2 regions of the Paenibacillus sp. P4_E11 genome follow, and region 2 is predicted to be linked to the other one. Evidence: riboswitches for the same ligand, from Rfam matches in the RefSeq annotation. Region 2 holds a riboswitch; the other holds the start of a gene.
The links. A riboswitch is a leader RNA that binds a small molecule or an ion and turns the genes downstream of it on or off. The one in region 2 is predicted to bind thiamine pyrophosphate.
Positions count from the first base shown of each region.

Region 1: it holds a riboswitch for thiamine pyrophosphate, as region 2 does, so the genes downstream of both, AC1DWB_RS09075 (ECF transporter S component) here and AC1DWB_RS08305 (ThiF family adenylyltransferase) in region 2, are expected to answer to the same signal.

Region 1 is NZ_JBFUIX010000016.1:27,082-39,495, reverse strand. It holds gene AC1DWB_RS09080 (acetylxylan esterase) at 81-1,046, shown strand; TPP riboswitch at 1,101-1,207, shown strand; gene AC1DWB_RS09075 (ECF transporter S component) at 1,309-1,893, shown strand; gene AC1DWB_RS09070 (ABC transporter ATP-binding protein) at 1,890-3,386, shown strand; gene AC1DWB_RS09065 (energy-coupling factor transporter transmembrane component T family protein) at 3,377-4,180, shown strand; gene tenA (thiaminase II) at 4,247-4,909, shown strand; gene AC1DWB_RS09055 (hypothetical protein) at 4,973-5,269, shown strand; gene AC1DWB_RS09050 (phytanoyl-CoA dioxygenase family protein) at 5,414-6,211, shown strand; gene AC1DWB_RS09045 (GntR family transcriptional regulator) at 6,316-7,344, shown strand; gene AC1DWB_RS09040 (NUDIX hydrolase) at 7,759-8,400, opposite strand; gene AC1DWB_RS09035 (hypothetical protein) at 8,435-8,989, opposite strand; gene AC1DWB_RS09030 (helix-turn-helix domain-containing protein) at 9,350-9,718, shown strand; gene aroC (chorismate synthase) at 9,857-10,915, shown strand; gene AC1DWB_RS09020 (DUF4179 domain-containing protein) at 10,978-12,309, opposite strand; gene AC1DWB_RS09015 (sigma-70 family RNA polymerase sigma factor) at 12,296-12,414, opposite strand, start outside.
Region 2 is NZ_JBFUIX010000014.1:29,494-38,088, forward strand. It holds gene AC1DWB_RS08275 (enolase C-terminal domain-like protein) at 1-845, shown strand, start outside; gene thiD (bifunctional hydroxymethylpyrimidine kinase/phosphomethylpyrimidine kinase) at 1,300-2,130, opposite strand; gene thiO (glycine oxidase ThiO) at 2,181-3,320, opposite strand; gene AC1DWB_RS08290 (thiazole synthase) at 3,322-4,104, opposite strand; gene thiS (sulfur carrier protein ThiS) at 4,112-4,309, opposite strand; gene thiE (thiamine phosphate synthase) at 4,311-4,949, opposite strand; gene AC1DWB_RS08305 (ThiF family adenylyltransferase) at 4,964-5,989, opposite strand; TPP riboswitch at 6,069-6,182, opposite strand; gene AC1DWB_RS08310 (SGNH/GDSL hydrolase family protein) at 6,398-7,501, shown strand; gene AC1DWB_RS08315 (type 2 periplasmic-binding domain-containing protein) at 7,766-8,595, shown strand, end outside.

The DNA.
Region 1 (12,414 bases), on a different contig from region 2:
CGAAACATCAGGAATATAGTACCATATGGAATGAGAACTTGTCACTAATTGTAAAAAAGGACGAATAAGGAGCTGTTAGTATGCCATTGGTCGATATGCCCTTAGCACAACTACGGGAGTACAAGCCTAGCTTGACGAAAGAAAAGGACTTCGATGCGTTCTGGGAACAGGAATTGGCGAAGTCGAGCGCGATCCCATTAAATGCCCAGCTCACTCGGATCGATTATCCGGTCGCATCGGTTGACGGATACGATATTGTGTATGATGGTGCAGACGGAACGAAGGTGCATGGCTGGTATGTCGTGCCTAAGGAAGCGCTTGCAAAACGGCCGATGCCGGTTATCGTACGTTACCACGGCTATAGCGGGAGTCGCAGCCGAGTCTATGAATTGCTGCAATGGTCAGCTATGGGTTATGCTTCGCTGACTGTGGATACTCGCGGTCAATCCGGTCTCACGCCGGACCGTGCTTCCTACAGTGCCGGAAGTGTAGGCGGGCATATGACGAAAGGGATTCTGGACCCGAATGAATATTACTTCAAGCAAGCTTACTTGGATTGCGTACGTGCGATTGATTTCGTATGTTCGCGTGAAGAGATCGACGCTTCCCGGATTGCGGTATGCGGGAACAGCCAGGGCGGCGGATTGACGTTAGCCGTAGCGGGGCTTGATTCTCGTCCGAAGGTAGCTATGCCGGTGTTCCCTTACTTGTGTAATTTTCAAAGATCGGTCGCCCACCACGGAGCCGGGCCTTACAGAGAAATTATCGACTGGTTCCGCCGTTACGACCCCGAGCATGAGAAGGAAGAGCAAGTGTACCGCACACTCAGCTATTTCGATGGGATGAACCTCGCTACTCGGATTAAGGCGAAGACACTGATGGCGATTACGCTGCAGGACTTGATTTGTCCGCCTTCTACTTGTTTTGCCGCCTATAACCATCTGTTAACTGATGTGAAAGAAACTAAGATTTATCACGATTATGGACATGAAGGACTCCCGTTCCATGAGGAAGCTATGATGAGCTTCGTGGCTAAGCACTTATAAGATTTTATTACTAGTACAACGCAATTGACAAAAAGAAAATGCATGTTAAGATAAATGTGTCACTGGGGGAGCCTAATAAGGCTGAGACTGGATGCTCGCATCCTAGACCCTTTGAACCTGATCTGGTTTGTACCAGCGTAGGGAAGTGGAACGCACTCATTCGAACAGCTGTCGAATAGTCATCCACCTTCTAGCGAAGGTGGATTTTTTTGTTCCCTCTCCATGACCACGTATGAACCCATTACAAAGGAGCGGTATTCTTATGTCCAAGAAGTTGAAGTTGACGGATATTCTCGTCACAATCGTGATCGCCGTCGTGTTCGGCATCGTGTACAAATTATGGTCCCCGCTGTATTATGCGGTAAAGCCCTTGGGCTTCCAACTCGATCAACTGATCTACCCCATGTGGTTCATGGCGGCAACGGTCGCTTTCCTCATTATCCGCAAACCAGGTGTAGCGCTGCTAGCAGAACTTGCGGCTGCATCTGGCGAATTCGTGACCGGTTCGGAATGGGGCGTTTCCGTGTTCATGGCGGGTGTATTGCAAGGGTTGTTCGCAGAGCTCATCTTCGCCGCTTTTCGTTATCGGAAGTATTCCGTCAGCGTCGCTTCTCTGGCTGGAGTCGCGGCGGCCGTCGGTTCCTTGTTAATGGATTTGTACTATAACTATATCGACGATCTGTCGGTGTGGAATGTAACCTTACTTCTTGTGTGCCGAATGGCCGGTTCCATCGTGATCTGTGGAGTATTCGCCTACTACTTAGTGAAAGCACTGGAAGCGACAGGTGTAACGAATCTGGTTCGTCCCCCTAGTCGAGCGGATTACGATCTGCTTAATCGACCATGAGTGAAGTAGCGGCAGTCGAGAAACTTAGGCTTGCTTTTCCCGGTGGAGAGTCGCTCTTGTTCCATGATCTATCTCTGTCGGTGCAGGTTGGTGAGAAGGTGCTGCTCCTCGGCCCGAGCGGATGCGGAAAGTCTACGCTGCTGCAAGTGTTGACCGGGATTATTCCGAATTCAGTAGAGATGCCTGTCAAGAGTGAGCGTCAGCTGATCCCGGTTTCGTGGGGCTTCGTATTCCAGGATCCGGATACCCAGTTCTGTATGCCATATGTCGATGAGGAACTAGCATTCGTATTGGAAAACTTGCAAGTGCCGCGTGACCAAATGAAAGGGAGAATCGAGGCGCTGCTTGCGCAAGTGGGCTTGCGCCTCGATTCTATTCATACCCCGATCCAGATGTTGTCGCAAGGGATGAAGCAGCGGCTCGCGATAGCATGTGTGCTGGCTCTTGACCCGGATGTCTGGTTCGTGGACGAACCTACAGCTCTGCTGGACGAAGCAGGGACGAAGCAAGTATGGGATACACTTAAGGCGGCGACAGCGGGCAAGACGCTGATAATCGTCGAGCATAAGATCGAGGAAGTAGCCGATTATGTGGATCGAGTCGTTGTGTTCAACGCGAATGCGACGATCATCGCTGACGGGGCTCGAGATACCATCTTCGCGCAGATGAGGCGAGAGCTATCGACGGATGGGATATGGCTGCCAGGTATATGGGATGATTATTTGGGTAGCGAACGGTATCGGCAGCTCATGCAGAGTAGACAAGATCAGATTCCTACACTTGAGCCGTTATTATCCGTTCATCAATGGTCAGCTTACCGTGGGAAGAATAGGAAGCTATTCGTGGAAGAAGCGCACGTACACTCAGGGGAGTGGATCTCGATTGTGGGCGAGAACGGGGCGGGCAAGAGCACACTGTTGCTCGCTATGCTCCAGCTCGTTCATACGACAGGTACGTATAGCTTGCTCGGACAGGCCGTTACCCACAAGTCCGGCATTGCGGCTCGTGAGCTGGCACTCGTGTTCCAGAATCCGGAGTACCAGTTCGTCACCAATTCCGTCGAGGCGGAGATTGCCTATACGTTGCAGACGGCTCATGTCCCGAAGCCGATCATCGAACAGCAAGTAGAGCTGACGCTGGAGGAGTTCGAGCTTACGCATCGCCGTCACCATCATCCGTACCAGCTCTCGCTCGGCCAGAAGCGACGTCTTAGTGTCGCGGCTACCGCAGTGAAGCAGCACCGGGTATTGCTGCTGGATGAACCTACATTCGGTCAGGATGCGCGCAATACATTCGCCATCCTGGAGAAGCTGGAACGCCACCGTCAGGGCGGTACTACAATTATGATGGTCACGCATGATCCGCATATCGTCACACACTTTTCTACAAGAGTCTGGACGATTCGCGCAGGACAACTGGATCGGGATGTGCTGGTGGACGAATATGCCAGCACGTTAACCGAGCAAGAAGGAGGCCTGCAGCTATGGACATAAAGTGGACGAATCGTGAAACCTGGCTGCACCGGGTCAATCCCTCCTTGAAGCTGCTTGCGGCGGTGGCGATCTTCATTGCGGTGCTCGTTCAGCACAACATTAATGTGTTGTTGTACGGAGCAGCCATTCCGCTGCTGCTATATGTCACCTCGACCGGTCAATCTGGGAAGCGCTTGGGGTTGTTCAGTCTTCCGACTATAATACTGGTCATATCTTCGATGTCCTCCATGATGTTCTATGGCTTAGGGGATAAGACATGGTTTGAATGGGGACTGATCCGTATCTCGGAAGAGAGTTTCTATCGGGGGCTACATATTGGGCTCAAGTCCCTGCACTTTGCCTTGATCGGCATGCTATTCGGCTTAACGACGAGACCGGTCGCGTTGTTCTACTCGCTGATGCAGCAACTGAGGCTGCCTGCTCGTTACGCATACAGCTTCATGGCGGCCCTTCGCTTGCTGCCCATGATGTTCGAGGAATTCCAGACGCTGCGCCACGCGTTGATCGTTCGGGGGGTGCCGCCGCGCAGCAGTTGGAAGGCGCCGTTCGCAACCCTGAAGGCGTACGCGGTGCCGATGCTAGCCCAAGCGATCCGCCGTGCCCAACGTATTGCCGTGGCGATGGAAGCGAAGCGATTCACTTCGGCTCGAGCCCGGACCTATTACTATAAGATTGGATTCTCACAGGCTGATATTTGGTTCGTTGTGTACTGGCTCGTCCTTGGTGCAATTGCGATTCAACTAGGTTGGCATAGTCCACTCTTGTCGATAACGGACGTTCGTTACAACGGTTAGCGGGTTGAATGGGTTAATTGGTTGAATAGGTAGCGAATATACACATAGATTGGGGAGAGAACATAGATGAAATTCACCGAACAACTTCGCCTAGAGGCGAATGCAAGCTGGGAAGCCAGCTTCGCTCATCCGTTCGTGCAAGGCATAGCCGACGGCTCGTTGTCGCTCGATTGCTTTCGCTATTACGTTCTGAATGACTCGTACTACTTGTCGGTCTTCGCTCAAGTGCAAGGCTTAGGCGCGGCCAAGGCGCATGACCTGCACACATCAGGCCGGATGGCGCTGCACATCCAGGGCACATACAACACGGAGCTGGCGATGCACGAGAAATTCGCCCGCCTGCTGAACATTACGTCGGAGGAGAAGGCGGCTTTCCAGCCCTCGCCGACGGCCTACGCTTACACTTCGCATTTGCTGCGAGCTGCTTATACGGGTCATCTAGGCGATATTGTCGCCGTCATGCTGCCCTGCTACTGGCTGTATCTGGAGATTGGCGACAAGCTGAAGGGAGCGACGCCTGATGAACCGATCTATCGGGAATGGATTGGCACTTATGGGTCGGAGCGATTCCGGGAGACCGTGCAGGAGCAGATCGATCGTCTGGATGCGATAGCTGCCCAAGTCACGGAATACGATCGGGAGCGGATGAAGCGTCATTTTCTCATCAGCAGCCAGTATGAGTACAGCTTCTGGGAAATGGCCTATCGGTTGGAGAAATGGCCGATCTAGTCGCAGGAGCATACCCGTATTAGCGAGAGGAAAAGTGTCCATGCTTGTAACGAGGTGATAGGCATGACATTCCTGATCGTGGCGGGCACCATCGTGTTCCCGTTCATTCTGCTAGGCTTGCAATGGTTCTCCTTCAAAATCAAGATCGCGATGGAAGTGTTAGCGGTACTATGTGCTTTTGTTGTGGCAGGGAAGATTGCACTTGTCGTGGAACAATCAATTGCTAACGGTACTATTTTTACGACCGATGTCCATAAGATATTGCACAACGGCCTGTTTCTATGGGCAAGTTCGTATTTGGGGTTATACGGGTTGTATCGGCTGCTCCTGCATGTAATAAGGGAGTACCGGATGTCTTAGCGGTTACGTCTGCATTCGAAGAAACCTAGTCATCGTTGGCTAGGTTTCTTTGTCCTGCTTGAAAACAATTGACGAGACAGAAATGATGACTTATGATAAATTTGTATTATATAATAATACAAATTATGAGGAGTGATCTTATTTATGGATCGTTACCAGTTATCCCAAGAGCAAAAGCAATCCTACAAAGACAGAGGCTACTTGATCGGACTGCCGCCGGCATTCAGTGAAGACGAGATGGTGAAGCTGAATGCAGAGCTGCAGGAGCTGATGGCTCATCTTCAAGGAGACGAGAAAATGATGGTCATCCGCGAGTGGCATATGTCCAGCCGTTGGTTATACGATGTTTGCACGCATCCGCGGATTCTGGATTATGTGGAAGGCATACTCGGACCTAACTTCTATATGTGGGGCTCACAATTTTTTGCCAAAGCACCGAACACGAAGGACACCGTAGCTTGGCATCAGGATGCCTATTATTGGCCGCTGCACCCTCATAACTCGGTAACGATCTGGCTGGCTTTTACTGATGTAGGTTTGGACAATGGGGCGATGCAGGTCATTCCGGGCAGCCATAAGGCGGGGCTGATCAAGCATAAGAGTATATCCGGCGATTCCGTGCTAACGCTTGAGCTGGAGCAGGGTACTTTCAATGAAGCGGATGCCCAGTCGCTTGTTATTAAAGCCGGGCAAGTGTCGCTACACGATGATGCGATTGTGCACGGCTCTCCGGCCAATACCTCGGATCGTTGGAGAATTGGGTTAACGGTCCGCTATTCCGGTACGAATGTACGCTGTGACCTGTCAAAAGCTCCCCAGTTCAAAGCTTATCTGGTTCGCGGAGTAGACGAGTTCCAGCATAACCCGCAAGGGGTCATACCGACCGAACGTTTCGCCAGATTGTCGCCCGAGGATCATATCAGCAGCACAGACGAGGTATAGAACCAAGACGCAGATTAGACCTGAACCGTTAGGAGGCTGTTGCGCTGAGTTTCGATTTGTGTTCCAATAGGAAGCATGTAGAGTGAAAGGCTGGTTGTAGCCAGATGGCGTTGTATCTCACACTGAAAGACCAACTGTTGAAAAATATTATAGCCGGTACGTATACGAACGGATTCGTGCTTCCGACCGAGCATGAGCTGTGTGAGACTTACGAGCTTAGCCGCGTGACCGTGCGCAAGGCATTGGACGAACTGAAGAAGGAAGGCCTCATTGCGAGTGTGCAAGGCCAGGGAACTGTAGTTGCCCGACGCAAGGGAGGATTCCAGAGCTCGCTCGATCTGATCGCCCTGGTTGCCGCTGTTCACAATCCTTTTTTTTCCTCCTTTATGGAGCATTTCGAACGAGCGGCAGAGGAGAACGGTTCCCTCGTTTTATTCAAGCAGGATTTTCAAGGTCGTGCGCTTCAATCCGAAGAGCTGTTCTTTCGGCTAGTTAAGAAAAACATCCGCAATATCGTGTTTTGGCCGCAGACGGAACAGATAGACTTTGCTCTGCTGAAGCGGTTGAGGTCAGTTGGCGTGAATATGGTGTTCTTCGATCAGATGTACGAGACCGATGTCGCGGATATCGTCTGCGTAGATAATCATCATGCGGTGGTGTCGCTGTATGAGGAGATGCGAACGCGCGATCAAGCGAATATCATCTTCATCGGGTATCATGGGATGGCTCTTCCGAGTGAGCTGATGAGGGAACGGGCTTTCCAGGAAGTGAGCGGAGGCGAAGGACGCATCTACACGATCCCGTGGGGAGGAGAGGTTGAGCGGGAGACGTTCCTTCTGTTGGAGCGGCTCCGGCAAGAGCAAGTGTTGCCCGCGGGGATACTGTGTTGCAATGGTCCGATCGGATTGGCTGCTGCCAAGTATCTGCACAACCAGGGACTCGAAGGTAATGCATTGTCCGCAATCGATTATCTTCCGGAGATGGTGAACTACTCGATCACGGTGTATGAGCAGCCGATGAAGCTGTTGGCCGAGAAAGCCTATCAGCGGCTGGCTGCGCAGAACAATCAAGGCGAGTTGTGGCAGGCTAGCAGCTATGAGCTTCCGGGCAACGTTATCCGGTTAGGAAGCTAAATGGACGGATTCGGTTACGAATCCGTCCATTTATCATTAGAGTTTAAGTTCCTAGAGCCCTGCATAAGGGTGTCCCCAAGCGCCTAACGAAACGCCTGTACCAGAGGATCTTCTGTGGAACAGGAGAGGATGACTTGGCTTATGGGAACGAGATTCCCCTATGTTATGCTAATTTGTGCGAAAAGAGGGACGGAAGAGAACGTCATTCCGCTATTTCGGCTTTTCACCTACATTTCGACTGGAAACCAAGCTCATAGCGGAATGACGTTCCTCCTCAGAGTTGAAATCGAATGAAATTGGGAGGATAGCGGAATGATGTTCCCTCTTGAATAATTCGACTCCAAATCGACGGTTCCGATAAACTTGAAGTACGATCCGCCAAACCGAGCGCCGAGCGCATTGAAGGACGTTATTTCACTTCTGTGCCAACTGAGAGATTTGCTCCAGCATCGATACGTAGTAGCTGCCATGAGCGACGAAGTCATCTGGTTGCAGCATGTACTGTACATCTCTACGTATTCCGCTGTCCTCCTGCCATTCTACTCCAGAAGCCAACACCTCGTCCGCATTTCCCTGGAATAGAGCTAGCGCATCCGACAAGCGGATCTGCACCAACCCAGCTACTTCGTCCAGTTGAGGCCGGTAAGCCTCGAAAGGTAGATCGCAGAACAGCAGGTGCACGTGGCACAACTCCCGGTCCACAATATGGGCCGTTTGTTGTTCATATCGCACGACACCGAGGGGGATCAGCTCGTCCATCGTGACATCGATGCCGAGCTCCTCCTGAGGCTCTCGGATACCATCCGCTATCATTTCTCCAGCTAGCAGATGTCCGGCGGATGTGATGTCGAATTTGTTCGGATTCGTATCTTTGTTGGAGTGCCGTTTCTGAAATAGCAACCATTCCTCGCCATGCTCACGCTTCAAGATCCAGCAATGAAACGTCTGGTGCCAGTAACCCTTGGCATGCGCAACACTTCGAGCGGCAACACCAAGATGAACACCACTTTCATCATAAATATCAAGTTGCTCTTCATGCGTATCCATCGTCGTCATGGTAGTATGTATTCTCCTCGGCCCTTAGTGATCGTCAGTTTCTTCTCCCTTTGCAGGGGAATGCTTCGTAAATAACATACCAGAAGCATTTGCCCATGTGAAGATGAAGTTCCTTCGTATAAGGACCGAAGTATTCCAGCAGCTGATCCTCCAACACATAGGGATTCGAGCTTTGTTGTATCAATTCACCTCCGTTCCAATCTGCATGTACTTGGTCAGCCATGAAGACGGTCGCTCCATAGCTGATCCGTTCATGCAAAGCGTTCAATACACTTCTAATCTGAAGCTCTGGAGTTCGAGATAGCCAGAAATTCCCCAACCCTGCATTGTAGTGACCAGGAATCGTTGCCAAATCATAGTCCATCGCTGAATAGGCGATATCGACTGATGTAATCCGGTTCACAACAGGTAAGGCCCACTCCGTCCAATGTCCTGATGCGTATGCAAGTTCGAGCACATCCTTCTGATGAAGTGCCTCCCTCATCGCTTCTTCCAAGTTCAATAACTCTTGACGCCTCTCGCTATCGTCCTGGGCCGAGTTACGCAACCATGCGAATGCAAAGGCCTGATTACCGAAGATTGACCGCATGCATCGTCCTCCTAACTGGGATAGTAAAGACGTACCTTGCTACATTCTCTTAGTAGGATCTTGGTGTCTGTTACGTTCAACTGGCTGCTGTCTCTTGTGCTTGCGCTGGCGTCTCATACGAATTTCCAATACGATGCACAATGCAAATGTCAGAAGGCCAGCGAGTAGGACCCATCTGAACATGGGGTCGTTCACAGACATAAATAACATGAGCGCTCTCCTTTTTTGATGGAAACCATCAGGAATTTCCATATAATACTAGCATATATTTCAAATTATAACCTAACAATAGAATAATCTTCAACATTATTTTGAAGATATTTCAAATGTTTTATACTGGGGGTCAGAGGTGAGACTGGCATGACATTCGGCGCCCGATTGAAGAAAGCCCGTAACAGCAAACGAATGACGCAGCACGAAGTTGCAAAGATCCTCGGATTGAATTTTACGACGATTTCGAAGTATGAAAATGATAAATCGCAACCCGATAACGATACCCTGCAAAAAATTTCCCAACTCTACGATGTTTCGCTGGACTGGCTGCTCCTGGGCGAGCTGAAGCCGGTATCGGATGAACCGTACGGGAAAGCGAAAGTGTATATTGACGGTCAGATGGAGGAGCTCACACCAGATGAGGCGAACCATCTGAAGGACAGTCTGGAGATGTTCAGGCTGCTGAAGGAGAAGCGCGCCAAATATGATAGCGGGAATGGAAAGGCGAAGCGGTGAGAACTGCTTCGTTTTTGTTTTGCGCATTAGATGGCATAGAATCTCTCTATGGCTAGGATCGGGAATTTCAATTTCTACTATCACAACGCAGTCGTTATGATAGTAGAAAAGGAAAAGTCCCCTAGAGGAGGTGGTCGTATGGCCGGGAATTCATTCGGCGAGATGTTCAGAGTGACCACATTCGGTGAGTCGCATGGTGAGGCGGTCGGTGTCATTATCGATGGGGTGACGCCTGGTGTTGAACTCGATCCTGCCTATATCCAAGTGCAGATGGATCGAAGAAAGCCGGGGCAATCCTCGGTTACTTCACCTAGAAAAGAATATGATCTTGTAAGCATTCTCTCCGGTATGTATGAAGGGAAGACAACGGGAACGCCGTTGTTCGTTATCTTATACAATAAGGACATGAGACCGGAGGCGTACAATGACATCCAATTCGCTTTTCGCCCGGGACATGCCGACTTTACTTATGTGAAGAAATACGGCATTCGGGATCATCGTGGCAGCGGTCGAGCTTCAGGTAGAGAAACGGCAGGTAGAGTAGCCGCTGGAGCAGTGGCCCGTAAGCTGCTTGAACGTCGAGGGATCAGTGTCGTCGCTTATACGCAAGAGATTGGCGGCATTGCATGTACTGCTTTTGACGAGGATGAGATTGAACGTAACGCGGTCCGAGCATGCGATCCGGCAGCGGCGAACGAGATGATAGCGATGATTGAAACGCTCGCGAGCAAGGGGGATAGCTGCGGAGGTATCGTCGAATGCCGGATAAGAGGCGCGATTGCTGGCTTGGGCGAACCTGTCTTCGATAAGCTCGATGCGGACTTGGCGAAGGCGATGCTCTCGATTGGAGCGATCAAGGGGATTGAGTTCGGGGAAGGTTTCGCGGCTGCCCGCATGCTCGGGAGTGAACATAACGATGCCATGGATGCCTCTGGATTCATAAGCAATCACTCCGGTGGGATTATCGGTGGAATCAGCACAGGTCAAGACATTGTGTTCCGCGTGGCGGTTAAACCGACCTCCTCCATAACCGTTCCGCAATCAACCATAGGGGTGAACGGGGAAGAGCGAGTCATTGTTACTGAAGGCAGGCATGACCCATGTATATGCCCCAGAATTGTTCCGGTTGTGGAAGCTATGGCCTGCCTTGTAATTGAGGATCACTATAAACGCCAGGCAGCTATGCTGGATGGCTAATTAAACAAACAACGAGCTCAGCGCTCTCTTATGTCTAAGAGAGCGCTGAGCTCGTTGTCGTCTTACGGGGCTATCGGAATGGTCATCTCCAATTCCTTGATATAATTCGGAACAGGCAGCTCTCTCGTTACGACAGTGAGCTTCTGATCCGGGCGGAAGGCTGGAAATTCACGTATGAATTTGTAGTGGATCGGATCTACCGTCTCGGTAGGCTTATCCAACCGCATATGCTTCTTTCCGGATTCGTCCTCCATCCATAGCTGCGTACTCTGCATGAAAGGTTGGACTCCTTCGGTCTGGTAATGGATCAACGTCTTGTCTTTGCGATACTCCACCTGCGTGATCTTCAGCGATCCGCTAGGTCCTTGAGATAGTAAGAGAGGGTGGCTTTCATCGGGTGCTTGTTCCAAGGCAACTCTAGTTTCTTTCAGAGGTTCGGTCGTAAGCGTGTTTAGGATAGGTCGAACCGTGACCGTCTTGGGAACGTCTTGGACCGGACCGAACATTTGCTTGAAGTCCATGATTTCATCGTCGCCTTCGGTTCGTCCACCGCCACTTCCTCCTCGGCGTTCGAACACGGCACCTTTGTCGTCCACAAGCTCGTAGTCGATGAATCGCTGGACTTGCTTCGGCTGCTTAATCTGTAGATTCAGCTCGGTTGCACTCGGAGTGAACGTTATTTTGTTCACCGTCAGGGTAAGGTCGCCCGCTGTTCGGGTCGTCATGGGAATGACGACTTTGTTGCTGGACGCCATCTTACGAACTGGGAAGCTGAACTGCCAGCGACCATCCGTCGTTCCGATGCGTTGGACGGTTACCGTGAGCCGGAATTTGTCAGGCAGCTCCTTCTCCGGCGTTATATTCAGCACGCCCGCATACGTGTGATCGTCAATCCGGCTGCCCGAGCCGCTGCCTGGAAAATGCATAGGCGTCCCATTGATGGCATATTCCACGTCATCCAGCTCTTGAATGCCGCCAGGCGATTCCTGCACATATCCGACCGTTAGCCGGGACCCATCATACATCGTTTCCAAGATTCGCAGAGTGATTCCCTGATCCGTAACCGACTGGTTAATGTTCGATACGAGGCCACGCTCATCTGCCGTCTTCAGCCCCAAATCGCCTACGATGCGGAACACCGATTCCAACCCGGGCACCTGTCGCAAAGCCATGGCAAAATTAGGAGAGACGAAGGCCGATCCGACGATGCAGCCTGCCACCATAGCCGCGGCTGTGGATGCCCATAGGACCGTTCGAACCGGTTTCTTGCTGTGCTGCCGTGCAGGCAGATGCTCCAACGTTTGATCGATCCGGCTCAGGACTAACTCCGGCATCTCGGCTGGACTGTTCCTCAGCAGCTTCGTTAGTTCTATATCTATGTTAACAGGATTCATAGCTGATCTTCCTTTCGTCAGGTCCTTGGAGGTATTCGGCTAGTAGCAAGCGAGCCCGGTGAAGTCTTGACTTGATTGTTCCCTCCGGCGTTTCTAACACCTCCG
Region 2 (8,595 bases):
TCACCGTCCCATCTGGGAAGGAGCTCGTGGCTTGGCACTTGGTAGGGGGGAAGGACCTCTTGTTCCGCCATGAGTTAACGGGAAACGAGCCGAACGATGGGTATGCTTGCACACTAGAGGATTGGATCGAGCAGGATGGACTGACATGCTTAAAGGTCAAGCTGACTGGGAACGATGCGGAGTGGGATTATGACCGTCTTCTCCAAGTAGGACGGATTGCATTACCCCGAGGAGTCGTATGGCTCACGGCTGATTTCAACTGTCAAGTTGAGAACCCGCGATATGTAACGGATATTCTCGATCGACTCATGCTGGAGCAGCCGGATATTTATAAAAGCCTCTTGTATATCGAGCAACCCTTTCCCTATGATCTGCATGCACATCCGCTCGATGTACGCAGTGTCAGCGCGAGGAAGCCATTGTTCCTGGACGAGAGTGCCCATGATTGGGAGCTCGTGAAACTGGGGCGAGAGCTGGGCTGGACGGGAGTCGCCTTGAAGACATGCAAAACCCAGACAGGAGCATTGCTCAGTCTTTGCTGGGCCAAAGCGCATGGCATGACGCTAATGGTGCAGGATTTGACCAATCCGATGCTGGCGCAAATTCCGCATCTGCTGCTGGCTTACTACGCTGGAACGATTATGGGCGTGGAGACGAACGGGATGCAGTTTTATCCCGATGCTTCGCTGCCTGAAGCCGTTGTTCATCCGGGCTTGTATCGGAGGCAGGATGGAACGGTCAAGCTGCATACGATTGGAGGCTTCGGTTTCGGTTATCAGGTGGAGCAGATCGCGAGAGAATTGCCCGAGCCTGCTTACAGCAGCAGCCGCTCCAGCGGCTTGTGAATCAGGTGGTCAGTGAAGGTCGATTTGATTACCGACGGAGGCGAAAGAACGAGTAGGGGGTTGGGAGTCGGGCTAAGTAATAAGAGAACTCAGTTACCTTATTCGCCAGACACTGCCTATCTTTGCCGAAATAGAAGATCTGAGTTCTCCTATTTCGGCAAATCGGGATAGACGGGGCACATATAACAGAAATAAGAGAACACAGTTCTCTTATTTCCAGATGTTTGGGGTGGTAGTAGTAAATAAGAGAACTCAGTTACCTTATTGGCCCACGGTCGAACCGCAGAGGTAGGAGAGAAGGAGGCAGGAAGCGGGAAGCGGGGGCAGGAAGTAGGGCGCAGGACGCAGAGGCTGAGGCAGGAAGCGAGGGGGCAGGAACAAGGCAGGAGAGCTTACCTCGTCCCTGTGAATCAAGCAAGCTGCGCGGTGCCTCGACTCGTCCCTGCGAATCAAGCTAGCTGCGCGGCGCCTCGAGTTGACGGCGGTACGCCGCGTGGTTCGTCGGGCCGATGCCGTGCCCGAGCGGCAGGGCTGCGGCGATGGCCGCGGTGACGAAGCGCTTCGCTTCGTCAACCGCGGCAGCCATCGGCAGCCCTCGGGCTAGCCCGGCGGCAATCGCCGAGGCGGTCGTGCAGCCGGTGCCGTGCGTGTGCCGGGTGCGGATGCGCGGCGTGCGGAACAGCGCCGCTTCCGACCCGTCGAACAGCACGTCCACGGCTTCGTCGCCGTCGAGGTGCCCGCCCTTCAGCAGCACGTAGCGCGGGCCAAGCTTGTGCAGCCGTTGCGCTGCCACAATCATGCCATCGACATCCTCGATGGCATCCAGGCCGAGCAATGCGCAAGCTTCCGGCACGTTCGGTGTCACGACGGCAGCGAGCGGCAACAGCTCATCGCGCAGCGCCTGCACGGCTTCTAGCTGTAACAAGGTTGCCCCGCCCTTAGCGATCATGACCGGATCGACGACCAGACTTTGGCTGACGCCATATTCAGCGATTTTACGGGCGACGAGTCGGATCAACTCCGCGGAGAACAGCATACCTGTCTTGACTGCGTCTGTTCCGATATCGGACAGCACAGAATCAAGCTGCTGCTCGACGATTGCCGCCGGAAGCGCGAACACATGCTGAACGCCAAGCGTATTCTGTGCCGTAATCGCCGTAATGGCGCTCATACCGAACACGCCCAGCTCCTGGAACGTCTTGAGGTCGGCTTGGATACCCGCGCCGCCGCCGGAATCGGATCCGGCTATTGTCAGCGCCCTTGGGATATGAACAGTTGGATCCATATAGCGGCGTGCTCCTTATTTAATAAATTTGCCTGAATCAGATCAGGTCTTTATGTGAAGCGATTCGGAGCGAATGCCCGACCATATTGCATCAGTTTCGTCTCGCTATACGATGTTGGACTTCCGTCAGCCAGATCGCCTATCAGCATCGCTGTAGCTGGACTGAGCAGGATGCCGTTGCGGTAATGCCCGACAGCGAATAGAACAGCCTTCGATCGCGGAACTGACCCGATCAGCGGCCACCCATCCTGGGTAGCTGGCCGCAACCCGGCCCACTGGTGGAATGGAGTGTGGTCGTTAAGCGATGGAAGGAGCTTGCCGTTCCAGCTCTGCAATCGGGCAAGACCCTTGGCTGTGACCGACGTGTCGAAGCCGGCCACATCCTCGGACGCACCGCACACGAGGGTTCCATTCGTTTTACTGACCACATATCCTTGGCTGCAGAAGACCATATGGTGCACATCACCGACTAGCGACGAGTCGTAAGCACAGATTTGTCCCCTTATCGGGTACACCGGGACATTCACCCCCCAGGCTTCCTCCCACTGCTGGGACCAAGCTCCAGTACAGAGTACCATTCGATCACCTGACACATATTCGCCAGAAGCAAGTCCAACCCGTACGCTGGCTCCAAACTCCGCCTCCTCCATCGTGAGTGCACCTGCATGGTCGCGAATGCTCACCCCAATATTTCGGCATGCCTGCTCCAAGGCTTTGACAAAATGCGGCGCATATACATGCGACTCATTCGGATAGTGCAACGCTCCAATCGCGTTGCGGGATAACCCATGCTCGAGACGGAACAATTCCTCGCCAGTCACAAGTTCAGCATCTGCTCCATAGGGCTGCTGCCATAACCGGCGGGATTCCATAGCAAGACGATCTGCTTCGTGGAAGTATGCATACAAGCTGCCGGAGCGGGAGTATTCGAATTCCATCCCGGACACCTCGCGAATTTCTTGCTGCCAATTCTCATACAACCGTAAGCTATCCAGACACAGCTCGAAGAAAGCGTCCGGCTGCTCGCTGTTCTCCGAGAACGGAGCCAGCATCCCCGCAGCGGCGCCGGAAGCTTGTCCACCGCAGCTGTCCTGCTCGACGACGGTTACTTCATATCCTCGCTTGCGCAGCTCATAGGCGCACGAGAGTCCAATCACGCCGCCGCCAATAACTAGCCAATGTTCAGCCATCTTACTTCAACACCCATTCTTCGCCGCCGCTGCTAGCGGAAGCATACCGCTTCTTCGGTATGCGTCCAGCCATATAAGACAGCCGTCCGGCGTTAATGGCAAGCTTCATGGCTTCCGCCATGCGAACCGGATCCTTGGCCTTCGCGACTGGCGTATTCATGAGCACGCCGCCTGCACCAAGCTCCATCGCCTGGGCTACGTCCATGGCTGAACCGAGTCCGGCGTCGACGATGATCGGGACGCGGGCTTCTTCCACGATTAATCCGAGATTGTACGGATTCAGAATGCCAAGCCCTGTGCCGATCGGCGAGCCGCCGGGCATGACAGCTGCCGCACCCGCTTCTTCTAGCCGCTTGCACAGCACCGGATCGTCTGACGTGTAGGGCAGGACAACAAACCCTTCGCGCGCTAGGATCTCGGTAGCTCTCAGCGTTTCGATCGGGTCGGGAAGCAGCGTCTTCTCGGACGCGCTGATCTCGACCTTGATCCAATCGCTCAAGCCGGATGCCCGAGCTAATCGAGCTAGCCGGACAGCCTCCTCAGCGGTCTTCGCACCAGACGTGTTCGGCAGGAACGTATAGGTCCGTTCTTCCAGATGCTGGAGGATGGAATCGTCCTCCGGCGAATCCAGATTAATACGGCGAATGGCGAACGTGAGCACCTCTGCTCCGGACGCTGCAATGGCTTGCTTCTGTATATAAGGATTCGGGTAGCGTCCGGTTCCCAGGAAGAATCGGGAGCTGAGCGCTTTCCCTGCTATTATTAACTGATCTTGAATGGTCATCGTGAACTCAGCCTCCTCCGACAAAATGTACAAGCTCAATCTTCATGCTTTCGCTTAACTCGGTTGTAGGCCACTGTTCCCGTGGCACGATGACGCCGTCAATCTCTACGACGACGAGCTTGCGTTCCATCCCGTACTCCTGGAGCAGCCCCTCGACGGTACGGACGGATGTCGTTCTTCTTGCCCCGTTCACCCAAAGTTCCATGTCAGTTCCTCCTGTACGCGGCACTGTTGATTCGATCGAGAAATGCGGCACATGTCCCTTGCACGTCAGAGCTGCCGACAATCTCACTGATAGCACAAATACGCGTCGCCCCAGCCTCCAACACTTGATCTATATTGTGAAGCTTGATGCCGCCTATTGCCACGAAGGGGATTCGAATCTCACTCGCAACTTGCCGTACGTAATCGGTCGATACCGGGGCGACTACGTCAACTTTGCTCTTCGTCGCGAACACTGGTCCGACTCCGATATAATCGGCGCCTTCCCGCTCGGCTTCCCTTGCTTCTTCGATCGCATGCGTCGAGATGCCGATCCATTTGTCCGGCCCGACAATGCGGCGAGCTTCAGCGATTGGCAGATCATCTTGACCCAGATGAATGCCGTCGGCATCAACAGCAAGTGCGATATCAATATGGTCGTTCACGATAAATGTGACCCCATACCGCCGAGTCAACTCTCGTAAGCCGAGTGCTTTCTCTAGCACGACCCGCTTGGAATTCGATTTGTCCCGCAATTGGATAATGTCCGTTCCACCGACAATCGCTTGTTCCATCACTTCCAGCATCTCGCGTCCAGGGTGAAACATTTCCCCGGTGATGACGTATAGTTTGAATTCTTTCATCTCATCTGCTCCTCTCACATACCGATATAGCGGGCGTACAACGTTTTGGCTCGGACCGGATCATCCGTTCCTTGCACGAGCGCTCGGCCATCTCGGAACAATACGATCCGCTCGCCTTCGCTCAGAAATGCTTTTAACAAGAAAGGATTACGTTCCACGACTGCAGTACCGGACAGCTTACGCTCCCATTCGTCCAGATCGAACGAGGAAGCCAATCGGAACTGTACCGTCTCACGTCCGCATAACGATGCGACCTCCTCCGCTTCATTCAGCTGGAGGGCAGGGTATTGATGCGTGCCGCAAGTCGGGCAATCCGGAAGCGGGGTGCCGAATTTCATTTCATAATGGTAGTTGTTCCATACGTCGAATGTAAGCAAGCTGTTCCTCCGTGCACTTTCAGCGCCGACAAGCAACTTAAGAGCTTCAACCGACTGATAAGAGGCCGCGATATCGACGACAGGAGAGAGCACACCGATCCGATCACAAGTCTCAGCTGTGCCTTCGCCCGGTTGGATTAAGCATCGTAAGCAGGGCGTAGTCCCTGGGACGAAGATGGCACTCATGCCCCTAGATCCGACAGCACCGCCGTATACGAACGGGATTCGATGCTTGAAGCAGACATCATTCATAATGAAGCGGGTGTGGAAATTGTCGGTGCCGTCCAACACGAGGTCCATTCCCGCAACAAGCTGCTCTGCATTCGCTGCTGTCACGTCGGATACGATCGGTTCTAGACGAACGGAGGAGTTGATCAGAGCGAGCTTACGTTCCGCTGCTATAGCCTTGGGCAGTGATTGCCGCACATCTTCCTCGTCATACAGCATTTGCCGCTGCAAGTTACTCGCTTCCACATAATCACGATCCACGAACCGTACGTGGCCGACACCAGCACGCGCCATATGGTTGGCAAGCACGGTTCCTAGCGCTCCCATTCCTACGATAAGGACGGAGGCGGCAGCGAGCTTGTTCTGACCGTCCACCCCGATGGGGGCGAACAGCATTTGCCGGGAATAACGTTCGAATGAAGCGTTCGAGCTCATGAGTATTCCTCCAGGAAAGGTAATAAAAAAATCCGCCCTCAGTAGGGGCGGATACATGTCAATTATCATGCAGGCGCGGTTGCGCCTTGCTCCACTTCCCTACGCTGGCATCAACCAGATCAGGTTCAAAGGGTTCGAAGCATACGTGTCTTCATCTCAGCCCGCGATTATTCAGGCTCCCCCAGTGACAATGCTGACGGCTCTTCAATGCTCCGCCAAGCGATGGTCGTTTCAATTACTTCCACCTTACAACGCCGGTCCGAGTTTGTCAATGTTCGGTGAATAGAGGAAGGAGCAGTTAATTGTTGGCTTACAAGAGAAGGAAAATGGCATGGTTTATGATCAAATAATGAAGTAAAATAATAGCCATAGAGCATCTTTTTTCAGTTCAGATTAGGGGGCAGTCGTATGCGCAAACTAGTAACCTTATTCGCAGAGCAAAAGGAAACGCAACCCTATGGGTCGATCAACCAACCTAACGGCCTCATCAGTACGGTCCATAATCGTGCTGCTTGTTGGCTGGAGCCCATTGGGGCTGATGGGGAGACGCATTCTGCCTTCCAGTTCCGTCTCCCATTCGGGGTCGTGATCGGAGACAGCATTAGTGCGGGTTCTCCCCAAACTAGAAGCAGAATGCAAGTAGATGGTGCACCTGGGTTCAGTCCCGAGCATAACAATGTACCGGGTCAGTTGTCTTATGAACTGGGAACGATTACGGGGCTGCATTGGTACAATCACGGGATTGGCGGTCAGCGGACCGATGAGATCTGGGCGAGATGGCGTCGTGATGTGTTAGGGGAAACCATCGAGCTGGGAGACAGCCGTGGTGCGAAAACACTGGAAGGCAAGCCCTACGCCTTATTTATCGTTGCGGGAATTAACGATGTGTTCCAGAATCGCGATGACGCCTTCATCCAACGTTATTGGATTCATATGGCGAAGAGTGCGAAGGAGCATGGCATTCTCAGCATATTTTCCAATATGGGTGAACATAATGCCGCTACTCCAGCTTGGCGTGATCAGATTCGCAGGTTGAACACATGGATGAGTGAGCATCTACCAGCATATGGTGCTACTGTAGTAGACTTCTATGAATGGTCTAAGGATCACGAGCGTGGAATCGGTGTTAACCCTGGTTTATTCGTCGATGACGTTCATCCATCCAGAAGCGGATTCCAGTCACTCGCACACCACTTTGCCGCACAATGGACCAGTATTCCAATCTACCTTCAGGGCATTCAACTCGAAAGCGTGATAGATACGGATGCTCCGCTTGATTCATATAGTAGGCCTCGCAACATCGAAGTAGAACTAGCATCGAACTATGTTCGTTTGGAAAATATTGAGCGTGAATCTATGGAATCTATGAACCGAGCCGTTCAATTCGTACCGATTAACTCGGATGGAACAGGTAATTTGATACAAATCCACATAAAGTCTACGCACCAAAAGTGTGATTACAGCGGCTTTTCGAAGGTTCGGGCAGTGCTAGGCTCGTGGCAGAGAACCTAACATGAAAAAAAGGTGGTTGCTTAGACGAACTTTTATGCTATATAATAGATACATACAGGATAGTAACAGGATATATCTAGGTGTAATTTTATACAGGTAATATACAGATAAACGAATTGCGATTGAAAGCCATTGAAACACTGAGTAAGCTGACCGTAGTTAATTCCATCGGGAGGTGAAGTAAACCACACTGTATTTTTGGATGTAATGAAAGCGTTTGCTGAAATCGAATTTTAAAGCAAGTATCCTAGGGAGGTCGTCGCATTGAAGAGAATGAATCAAGCTATCTTATTGACTATGGCGTCTGCACTTGTATTAAGCGCTTGCAGCAGCAAGACCAATACTGCCACACCTACGCCAGCCAAGTCTAATGAGCCTACTAAATCTGCTGCACCTACTAAGGAAAAGCTCAGCCTTACCTGGATGGTAGGCGTTCCTACCAATACTTCCAGTCTTCCTAGCGGTGATAAAGATTTCATTAAGAAAGCAATTGAAGAGAAGTTCAATGTCGAGATCAAGCTGGATTTCATGTCCATTGGACCGGATTTCACCAATAAGCTGAATACGATGATTGCGTCAGGCAGCGCACCGGATATGTTCCAAGCGGAAGGTACTGCAACGACCAAGTATGTGACAGACGGCGTACTGGCGGATCTGACCAATTACGTAACACCGGCTAAAATGCCGAATTATTTCAAATGGGTAAGCGATGTAGAAATGAAGCGTTACCAAGTGGGCGGCAAGTTCATGCGCGCTCCAGTACCGTTCGAGAAAACCTCCTATGCGTCCTATTATGTGCGGAAAGACTGGATTGATGCATTGAATGCAAAGGATCCTAACTTGAAGCTGAAAGTGCCTACCAATTATGATGAAATGATCGCGGTTATGAAGGCGTTTACGTTCAACGATCCAGATGGCAACGGTAAGAATGACACGTATGGTTTTACAACAGCCGGTTCAGGTACGTCAATCACTGGTGATTTCCCGGAATGGTATAAGAATGGCTTGGTACCAGGATTCTTCATCGACAAAGACAATAATTTCATCGATAGCGGAACGAACTTGCGTACGGCCAAAGTAATTGATGATATTCG